Regions from separate parts of the Streptococcus sp. Marseille-Q5855 genome, predicted to be linked through region 1. Evidence: riboswitches for the same ligand, from Rfam matches in the RefSeq annotation. Region 1 holds a riboswitch; the other holds the start of a gene.
What was found. Region 1 has a riboswitch for thiamine pyrophosphate ahead of thiD (bifunctional hydroxymethylpyrimidine kinase/phosphomethylpyrimidine kinase). Riboswitches for the same ligand answer to the same signal wherever they lie in the genome.
Positions count from the first base shown of each region.

Region 2: it holds a riboswitch for thiamine pyrophosphate, as region 1 does, so the genes downstream of both, OC529_RS09065 (MTH1187 family thiamine-binding protein) here and thiD (bifunctional hydroxymethylpyrimidine kinase/phosphomethylpyrimidine kinase) in region 1, are expected to answer to the same signal.

Region 1 covers NZ_CAMPPR010000004.1:192,474-197,884, reverse strand. The annotation lists gene thiW (energy coupling factor transporter S component ThiW) at 1-239, shown strand, start outside; gene OC529_RS06190 (hydroxyethylthiazole kinase) at 239-1,042, shown strand; gene thiE (thiamine phosphate synthase) at 1,035-1,667, shown strand; gene OC529_RS06180 (hypothetical protein) at 1,678-1,800, shown strand; gene thiD (bifunctional hydroxymethylpyrimidine kinase/phosphomethylpyrimidine kinase) at 1,876-2,667, opposite strand; TPP riboswitch at 2,751-2,848, opposite strand; gene OC529_RS06170 (CopY/TcrY family copper transport repressor) at 3,032-3,427, shown strand; gene OC529_RS06165 (cupredoxin domain-containing protein) at 3,438-3,809, shown strand; gene OC529_RS06160 (heavy metal translocating P-type ATPase) at 3,819-5,411, shown strand, end outside.
Region 2 covers NZ_CAMPPR010000006.1:545,961-551,371, reverse strand. The annotation lists gene dnaB (replicative DNA helicase) at 1-1,101, shown strand, start outside; gene OC529_RS09075 (Veg family protein) at 1,103-1,369, shown strand; gene cbpD (choline binding-anchored murein hydrolase CbpD) at 1,563-2,909, shown strand; TPP riboswitch at 2,992-3,094, shown strand; gene OC529_RS09065 (MTH1187 family thiamine-binding protein) at 3,163-3,453, shown strand; gene OC529_RS09060 (ABC transporter permease) at 3,416-4,174, shown strand; gene OC529_RS09055 (ABC transporter substrate-binding protein) at 4,213-5,220, shown strand; gene OC529_RS09050 (ABC transporter ATP-binding protein) at 5,220-5,411, shown strand, end outside.

The DNA.
Region 1 (5,411 bases):
ATTTTTCTGCCTTGGGAGAAATTTTGGGAACAGGTATTATTGGTTCTATTGTTTCCTATCCTGTTATGGTACTCTTTACAGGATCAGCTGCTAAGCTTAGCTGGTTTATCTACACTCCTCGATTTTTCGGAGCAACCTTGATTGGTACAGCGATTTCCTTTATTGCCTTTCGATTTTTAATCAAGCAGGAATTCTTTAAAAAAGTGCAGGGATATTTTTTTGATGAAAGGATAGACTGATGCAGGAATTGACAAATCCTTTTCCTATAGGCTCTAGTTCCCTCATTCACTGTATTACCAATGAGATTTCTTGTGAGATGCTAGCAAATGGGATTTTGGCTCTGGGATGCAAACCTGTCATGGCAGATGACCCCCGTGAGGTTCTTGATTTTACTAAGCAAAGCCAGGCATTCTTCATCAATTTGGGGCATTTGTCAGCTGAGAAGGAAAAAGCAATCCGTATGGCAGCTTCTTATGCAACTCAAGTTTCTCTCCCAATGGTAGTAGATGCGGTTGGCGTAACGGCTTCATCCATTCGTAAGAGCTTAGTTAAAGACCTTTTAGACTATAGACCCACGGTCCTTAAAGGAAACATGTCAGAAATTCGAAGTCTTGTTGGCTTAAAGCACCACGGCGTTGGTGTCGATGCGAGTGCTAAAGACCAAGAAACTGAGGATTTACTTCAAGTCTTGAAAGACTGGTGTCAGACCTATCCTGGTATGTCTTTCTTAGTTACTGGCCCCAAGGACCTCATCGTTTCGAAGAATCAGGTCGCTGTACTGGGAAATGGCTGTGCAGAATTAGACTGGATAACAGGGACAGGAGACTTGGTTGGAGCTTTAACAGCTGTTTTTCTCAGCCAAGAAAAGACTGCCTTTGAAGCTTCTTGCTTAGCAGTCTCTTATCTCAATATCGCTGCTGAGAGAATAGTTGTTCAAGGAATGGGATTGGAAGAATTTCGTTACCGAGTACTCAATCAGCTTTCGCTTCTAAGAAGAGATAAAAACTGGTTAGATGCCATCAAAGGAGATGTTTATGAATAGAGAAGCACTTAGACTATATCTGGTAACCAATCGCTATCAAGATTCCGTGGAAAGCTTTATTGAAAAGGTTGAGACGGCCTGCCGTTCAGGGGTTACCATAGTCCAATTACGAGAAAAAAATCTCACAACCAATCAATATTATCAACTGGCAAAACAAGTCAAGGAAATAACAGATGATTATCAGGTACCCTTGATCATCGATGATCGGTTGGATGTTTGTCTTGCGGTTGATGCTGCTGGTCTGCATATCGGAGACGATGAACTACCAGTTTCGGTTGCCCGACAAGTCTTGGGACCTGAAAAAATCCTCGGTGTAACTGCTAAAACAATAAAAAGAGCTCTGGAAGCAGAAACATCAGGTGCAGATTACTTGGGGACAGGAGCCATTTTCCCAACCACCACCAAGGAAAATGCGCCCATTACTCTGATATCGACCTTGAAAACAATTTGCCAAACGGTTGACATTCCAGTAGTTGCTATCGGAGGCTTGACTTCAGAGAACATTGACCAACTTATGGGCACGGGCATAGCTGGAGTAGCTGTAGTGCGTGATTTGATGCAGGCAGAAGATATAGAGGCAAAAACGCAAGTCTTTTTAACAAAGTTGCATGACATTATTTCCTAACTAATACTCAATGAAAATCAAAGAGCAAACTAGGAAGCTAGTCGCAGGTTGCTCAAAGCCCTGCCTTGAGGTTTTAGATAAGACTGACGAAGTCCGTTCAAAACAGTGTTTTGAGGTTGCAGATGGAAACTGACGTAGTTTGAAGAGATTTTCGAAGAGTATAAAAACTCTCTAATTCCCTTAAAGTGGGAACTAGAGAGTTTTTTTCTTAATCTTTAAAAGTTGTATGGTTGACTGGGCCAGAACCATGACCAAGTTGAGGAGCGTCTTGAATAGCTTTTGTGATAAAGGCCTTGGCCTTATCAACTGCCTGATAAAGGCTTTTTCCCTTGGCTAGTTCAGCCGTAATGACTGCAGCAAAGGTACATCCAGTACCATGGGTGTGACAGGTTTGAATTCGTGGACTTTCCCAGACAAATTGCTCATCCTTGGTAAAGAGGAAATCCTTGGCACCACCTTCGAGATGGCCGCCTTTGATAACAACAGACTGAGGACCAAACTCTTTTAAAATCAGGTGACCGGCACGCTGCATGTCTTCGGGGTCATGGATTGAAAAACCAACAATCTCTTCTGCCTCAGGAAGATTTGGCGTAATAATCGTTGCTAGAGGTAGTAAGTTTGTTTTGAGATAGTCTCTAGCACTTGAGTCGATCAAGGCATCTCCACTAGTCGCTACCATAACTGGATCTAAAACATAGGGACAATCCAGCTTTTTAAGATAGGGCTGGATGATTTCCATAATTTCGGTAGTTGCCAACATTCCAGTTTTTACAGCCTGAGGTGGAATATCCGAAAAGACACTGTCCAATTGGGCTTTCAACATTTGAGGAGAAACGTGCTCGATTAATTGAACGCCTCTGGTATTTTGAGCGACAAGACTGGTCACAACGGCCATTCCATAGACATCTCTCGCTTGGAATGACTTTAAATCAGCCATAATGCCAGCACCGCCACTTGGGTCAGTTCCTGCAATGGTCAAAGCAACGGGTAAATAAGTCATCTAAAACCTCCCAACCAACTGAAGTTTGTATTCTTAAGAACAAGCTAATCTGTTTCAGGAAGGCAATAGAAGACTGCTAGTCCCCATTATCATTTCCACTTCCATCAGCTAGCATTACCTAGATTGAGTCAAAGGGTCTAACAGTTGTTAATCTCAGCTTTACGCACCCCTAGTGGTTGTTTTCTTTTTTCTTTAGTATAGCATATTTTTATTGTTTATATAGTAATATTTGACTGCAAATCGCTTTTCAAATGATTAAAATCCTATTTTTCGACAAAAAGATTGATTTTATGATTGACGAATGTAGATTTTGATAGTATACTAATAACTGTAATCGACAAACGTAGATTTAGGAGGTGTGATTATGCAGATTTCAGATGCAGAATGGCAGGTCATGAAGATTATTTGGATGCAAGGAGAGCAGACCAGTACGGATTTAATCAGGGTTCTGGCGGAGCGGTTCGACTGGTCCAAGTCAACCATTCAAACTCTTTTGGCTCGTTTGGTTGAGAAAGAGTGTTTGACTCGGAAAAAAGAAGGCAAGTCTTTTGTTTATTCAGCCCTTTTAACTTTGGACCAAAGTCGGGATTTACTTGTCCAAGACATCAAGGACAAGGTTTGTTCCCGTAGGATTAAGAACTTGTTGGCTGATTTGATTGCTGAATGTGATTTTACTTTGGCTGACTTAGAAGACTTGGAAGCTGTGATTTCTAAGAAGAAATCAAGTGCTGTAACAGAAGTAAAATGTAATTGTATGTAAAGGAGACGTCATGTTAAATAGTATTGTAACCATTATTTGTATTGCCCTTATCGCGTTTATCTTGTTTTGGTTTTTCAAAAAGCCTGAAAAATCTGGACAAAAGGCCCAGCAAAAAAAGGGCTACCAAGAGATTCGAGTGGAAGTCATGGGAGGCTACACTCCTGAGTTGATTATCCTCAAGAAATCAGTGCCAGCCCGCATTGTCTTTGACCGTAAGGACCCGTCACCCTGTCTGGACCAAATTGTTTTTCCAGACTTTGGTGTACATGCGGACCTGCCAATGGGTGAAGAGTATGTAGTGGAAATCACGCCTGAGCAGGCTGGAGAGTATGGTTTCTCTTGTGGCATGAATATGATGCACGGTAAGATGATTGTAGAATAGGAGAATGATATGACTGAAATTGTAAAAGCAAGTCTTGAAAATGGTGTTCAAAAAATCCGTATCACGGCAGACAAAGGCTATCATCCAGCCCACATTCAACTGCAAAAAGGAGTTCCTGCTGAGATCACCTTTCACCGTGTGACACCTTCAAACTGTTATAAGGAAATTCTGTTTGAAGAAGAAGGCATCTTAGAACCAATCGGCGTAGATGAGGAGAAAGTCATTCGTTTTACACCTCAAGAATTAGGCCAACATGAATTTTCTTGTGGTATGAAGATGCAAAAGGGGAGTTATACAGTTGTTGAGAAGACTCGAAAATCTCTATCACTTTTACAGCGTTTTTGGATTACTAGTATCTTTACTGTGCCTCTTGTGATTCTCATGATTGGGATGTCGACAGGAGGAATTAGTCACCAAGTCATGCGTTGGGGAACCTTTTTAGCCACAACACCGATTATGCTAGTAGCAGGTGGTCCTTATATCCAGAGTGCTTGGGCTAGTTTTAAAAAGCACAATGCCAACATGGATACCTTGGTTGCTCTGGGAACCCTAGTGGCCTATTTCTATAGCTTAGTTGCCCTCTTCGCTGGTCTCCCCGTTTACTTTGAAAGTGCTGCATTTATCTTCTTCTTCGTTCTTATGGGAGCCGTTTTTGAGGAGAAAATGCGGAAAAATACTTCCCAAGCTGTGGAGAAATTGCTGGACTTGCAGGCTAAAACAGCAGAAGTCTTGCGTGAGGATAGCTATGTCCAAGTTCCTTTGGACCAAGTCAAGGTAGGAGACCTGATTCGAGTGCGTCCCGGTGAAAAGATTGCTGTTGATGGTGTCGTAGTAGAAGGTATCTCTAGTATTGATGAGTCTATGGTGACAGGTGAGAGTCTGCCTGTGGACAAGACAGTTGGAGATATTGTGATTGGTTCAACCATCAATAATAGTGGAACGCTTGTTTTTAGGGCAGAAAAAGTTGGTTCAGAGACAGTTTTGGCTCAGATTGTCGATTTTGTGAAGAAAGCTCAGACCAGTCGTGCGCCGATTCAGGACTTGACGGATAAGATTTCAGGCATTTTTGTCCCAGCAGTTGTCATTTTAGGGATTGTGACCTTTTGGATTTGGTTCGTCTTGCTCAGGGATAGTGTAGTCGTGCTTGGAGCGAGTTTTGTCTCTTCTCTTCTCTATGGGGTGGCGGTTTTGATTATCGCCTGTCCTTGTGCCTTGGGGCTCGCAACACCGACAGCCCTTATGGTGGGGACAGGACGCAGTGCCAAGATGGGAGTTCTCCTCAAAAATGGAATGGTTCTACAGGAAATCCAGAAAGTCCAAACTATTGTCTTTGATAAGACTGGAACTTTGACGGAAGGGAAGCCTGTGGTAACAGATATCATCGGCGACGAAGTAGAAGTGCTTGGATTAGCAGCCTCCTTGGAAGAAGCTTCTCAACACCCACTGGCTGAAGCCATTGTGAAACGAGCGAGTGAAGCTGGACTTGAGTTACAAACTGTTGAAAATTTCCAAGCCTTGCACGGAAAAGGTGTCTCAGGGCAAATCAATGGAAAACAAGTTCTGCTTGGAAATGCTAAAATGCTGGATGGCATGGATATTTCT
Region 2 (5,411 bases), on a different contig from region 1:
GGCCTGTCTTACCTAGTTGAGATTGTCAATTCTGTGCCAACTTCTGCTAATGCGGAGTATTATGCTAAAATCGTTGCAGAAAAAGCAATGCTACGGCGAGTAATCTCCAAGTTGACAGAGTCTGTCAATCAAGCTTACGAGGCTTCGCAACCAGCTGATGAAATCATTGCTCAGGCAGAAAAAGGGCTGATTGATGTCAGCGAAAATGCTAATCGAAGTGGATTTAAGAACATTCGAGATGTGTTGAATCTCAACTTTGGAAATCTGGAAGCTCGCTCGCAACAAACGACCGATATTACAGGTATTGCGACAGGCTATCGTGACTTAGATCATATGACGACTGGACTTCATGAGGAGGAGTTGATTATCCTAGCAGCCCGTCCAGCGGTTGGTAAGACAGCCTTTGCCTTGAATATTGCTCAGAACATTGGGACTAAGTTAGACAAAACGGTTGCTATTTTTTCACTGGAAATGGGTGCGGAAAGTCTAGTGGATCGTATGTTGGCGGCAGAAGGTTTGGTGGAATCGCATTCTATCCGTACGGGTCAATTGACTGATGAGGAGTGGCAAAAGTATACCATTGCTCAAGGTAATTTAGCCAACGCCAGTATCTATATCGATGATACGCCAGGGATTCGAATTACAGAGATTCGTTCTCGCTCTCGTAAACTGGCTCAAGAAACGGGCAATCTAGGTTTGATTTTGATAGATTACTTGCAGCTTATCACGGGAACTGGGCGAGAAAACCGCCAACAAGAAGTTTCAGAAATTTCACGTCAGTTGAAAATCCTAGCCAAGGAATTGAAGGTTCCAGTAATCGCTCTGAGTCAGTTGTCTCGTGGTGTAGAACAACGTCAGGATAAAAGACCAGTCTTGTCTGATATTCGTGAATCTGGGTCTATTGAGCAGGATGCTGATATCGTAGCCTTTCTCTATCGTGACGATTACTATGAGCGTGGTGGTGAAGAAGAGGACGGTATCCCAAATAATAAGGTGGAAGTTATTATCGAGAAAAACCGTAGTGGAGCTCGTGGAACAGTGGAATTGATTTTCCAAAAAGAATACAATAAATTTTCAAGTATCTCAAAAAGGGAGGCATAAAATGACAGATGCATTTACAGATGTAGCTAAGATGAAAAAAATCAAAGAGGAAATCAAGGCACATGAGGGTCATGTAATTGAAATGACTTTGGAAAATGGACGTAAGCGCCAAAAAAATAGATTGGGTAAGCTAATTGAAGTTTATCCATCCCTATTTATTGTGGAATTTGGGAACGTTGAAGGAGATAAACAAGCTAATGTTTATGTTGAATCCTTTACTTATTCAGATATTCTTACAGAAAAGAATTTGATTCATTATCTTGACTAAAGTGAGAAATTTTCTCACTTTTTCTTTTTTCTCCGAATAGTTTAAGTGAAGGCAATCTTCGATTTATACTCTTCGAAAATCAAATTCAAACCACGTCAGCTTCGCCTTGCCGTACTCAAGTACAGCCTGCGCCTAGCTTCCTAGTTTGCTCTTTGATTTTCATTGAGTACTATATTATTTTCAAGGAGGAAGAATGAAAATTTTACCGTTTATAGTAAGAGGGACAAGTTATTACTTGAAGATGTCAGTTAAAAAGCTTGTTCCTTTTTTAGTAGTAGGATTGATGTTAGCAGCGAGTGATAGTGTCTATGCCTATTCTGGAGGAAATGGATCGATTGCGCGAGGGGATGATTATCCTGTTTATTATAAAAATGGGAGCCAGGAGATTGATCAGTGGCGCATGTATTCTCGTCAGTGTACTTCTTTTGCAGCCTTTCGTTTGAGTAATGTCAATGGTTTTGAGATTCCAAGGGCTTATGGAAATGCGAATGAATGGGGGCATCGTGCTCGTCGTGAAGGCTATCGTGTAGATAATACACCGACGATTGGCTCCATTGCTTGGTCTACTGCAGGAACTTATGGGCATGTTGCCTGGGTGTCAAATGTAATGGGAGATCAGATTGAGATCGAGGAATATAACTATGGTTATACAGAAGCCTATAATAAACGAAGTATAAAAGCAAATACGATGACAGGATTTATTCATTTTAAAGATTTGGCTGGTGGCAGTGTTGGGAATAGTCAAACCTCAGTTTCAACAGGAGGAACACATTATTTCAAGTCTAAGTCTGCTATCAAAAATCAGCCACTAGCTAGCGCAACTGCGATTGATTACTATTATCCTGGGGAGAATGTTCATTATGATCAAATTCTCGAAAAAGACGGCTACAAGTGGTTGAGTTATACAGCTTATAACGGAAGCTATCGTTATGTTCAATTGGAGGCTGTGAATAAAAATCCTCTAGGTAATTCTAGTCTTTCTTCAACAGGAGGAACACATTATTTCAAGTCTAAGTCTGCTATCAAAACTGAACCCCTAGCTAGCGCAACTGCGATTGATTACTATTATCCTGGGGAGAAGGTTCATTATGATCAAATTCTCGAAAAAGACGGCTACAAGTGGTTGAGTTATACGGCTTATAACGGAAGTCGTCGCTATATCCAGCTAGAGGGAGTAACCTCTTCACAGAATTATCAGAATCAATCAGGAAATAGCTCTAATTATAGCTCAAATAATGGATTGACTGTTGGTTGGAAGAAAATAAATGGTAGTTGGTATCATTTCAAATCAAATGGGTCTAAATCAACGGCATGGTTGAAAGATGGTTCTAGCTGGTATTATTTGAAATCATCTGGTGAAATGCAGACAGGATGGTTAAAGGAAAATGGCTCGTGGTATTATCTGGATAGTTCAGGGGCAATGAAAACAGGCTGGTATCAAGTTTCTGGTAAGTGGTATTATTCTTACTCTTCGGGTGCCTTAGCTGTCAATACGACGGTGGATGGCTACAGAGTAAACAGTGATGGAGAACGAGTATAGAAAATTGGAGTAGGAAATTTTTCCTGCTCTTTTCTGTAAGCAGTTTCCTTGACATTTTTCTTATTTTGCGCTATCATATATCTATATAATATATGGGAGTCTGTGTACAGTCTGAGAGGAAGTGTTAAACTTCGACCGCACCTGATCTGGGTAATGCCAGCGTAGGGAACGATACTTAGTCTATTCTGCACCTTTTCCATATATGGTAAAGGTTTTTCTTTTTGTCAAAGGAAAATGAGAAGAGGAGGTTTTTATGAAAGCAAGCATTGCCTTGCAAGTTTTACCCCTAGCACAGGGGATTGATCGGATTGCTGTTATCGATCAGGTCATTGCTTATCTGCAAGCTCAAGAAGTGACCATGGTGGTGACACCATTTGAAACGGTCTTGGAAGGGGAGTTTGATGAGCTTATGCGTATTCTCAAAGAAGCGCTGGAAGTGGCAGGGCAGGAGGCAGATAATGTCTTTGCCAATGTCAAAATAAATGTAGGAGAGATTTTAAGTATTGATGAGAAACTTGAAAAGTATACTGAGACGACACATTAGTCTATTGGGCTTTCTGGGAGTCTTGTCAATCTGGCAGTTAGCAGGTTTTCTTAAACTTCTCCCCAAGTTTATCCTGCCGACACCTCTTGAAATTCTCCAGTCCTTTGTTCGTGCCAGAGAATTTCTCTGGCACCATAGCTGGGCCACCTTGAGAGTGGCTTTATTGGGACTGATTTTGGGAGTCTTGATTGCCTGTCTCATGGCTATACTTATGGATAGTTTGACTTGGCTCAATGACCTGATTTACCCTATGATGGTGGTCGTTCAGACCATTCCAACCATTGCTATAGCTCCTATCTTGGTCTTGTGGCTCGGTTATGGGATTTTGCCCAAGATTGTCTTGATTATCTTGACGACAACCTTTCCAATTATCGTCAGCATTTTGGACGGTTTTAGGCATTGTGACAAGGATATGCTGACCTTGTTTAGTCTGATGCGGGCCAAGTCTTGGCAAATCCTGTGGCATTTTAAAATTCCAGTCAGCCTGCCTTACTTTTATGCTGGTCTGAGGGTCAGTGTCTCCTACGCCTTTATCACAACAGTAGTATCTGAGTGGTTGGGAGGCTTTGAAGGACTAGGTGTCTACATGATTCAGTCCAAGAAACTGTTTCAGTATGATACCATGTTTGCTATTATTATTCTGGTATCGATTATCAGTCTTCTGGGTATGAAGTTGGTCGATATTAGTGAAAAATATGTTATTAAATGGAAACGTTCGTAGAATAAGAATGTTTCTGAAAAAGAAAAGAGGAAATTGAAATGAAGAAAACATGGAAAGTGTTTTTAACTGTTTTAACAGCTCTTGTAGCTGTTGTGCTTGTAGCTTGTGGTCAAGGAACTGCTTCTAAGGACAATAAAGAAGCAGAACTCAAGAAGATCGACTTTATCCTAGACTGGACACCAAATACCAACCACACAGGGCTTTATGTGGCCAAGGAAAAAGGTTATTTCAAGGAAGCTGGAGTGGATGTTGATTTGAAATTGCCACCAGAAGAAAGTTCTTCTGACTTAGTCATTAACGGTAAGGCACCATTTGCAGTGTATTTCCAAGACTATATGGCTAAAAAATTGGAAAAAGGAGCAGGAATTACTGCCGTTGCAGCTATTGTTGAGCACAATACATCAGGAATCATCTCTCGTAAGTCTGACAATATCAATAGTCCTAAAGACTTGGTTGGGAAGAAATACGGAACTTGGAATGACCCAACTGAACTTGCTATGTTGAAAACATTGGTAGAGTCACAAGGTGGGGACTTTGATAAAGTCGAAAAAGTACCAAACAACGATTCAAACTCTATCACACCGATTGCCAATGGAGTATTTGACACTGCTTGGATCTACTATGGATGGGATGGTATCCTTGCTAAATCTCAAGGTGTAGATGCTAATTTCATGTACTTGAAAGACTACGTTAAAGAATTTGACTACTACTCACCAGTCATCATCGCCAACAACGACTATTTGAAAGACAACAAGGAAGAAGCTCGCAAAGTTATCCAAGCTATCAAAAAAGGCTACCAATACGCTATGGAACATCCAGAAGAAGCTGCGGATATCCTCATTAAGAATGCACCTGAACTCAAGGAAAAACGTGACTTTGTCATCGAATCTCAAAAATACTTGTCAAAAGAATACGCAAGCGACAAGGAAAAATGGGGTCAATTTGATGCAGCTCGCTGGAATGCCTTCTACAAATGGGATAAAGAAAATGGTATCCTTAAAGAAGACTTGACAGATAAAGGCTTCACTAACGAATTTGTGAAATAATGACAGAAATTAGACTAGAACACGTCAGTTATGCCTATGGTCAGGAGAGGATTTTAGAGGACATCAATCTGAAAGTGACTTCAGGTGAAGTGGTTTCCATCCTAGGTCCAAGTGGTGTAGGAAAGACCACCCTCTTTAATCTGATCGCAGGGATTTTAGAAGTTCAGTCAGGGAGAATTGTCCTTGATGGT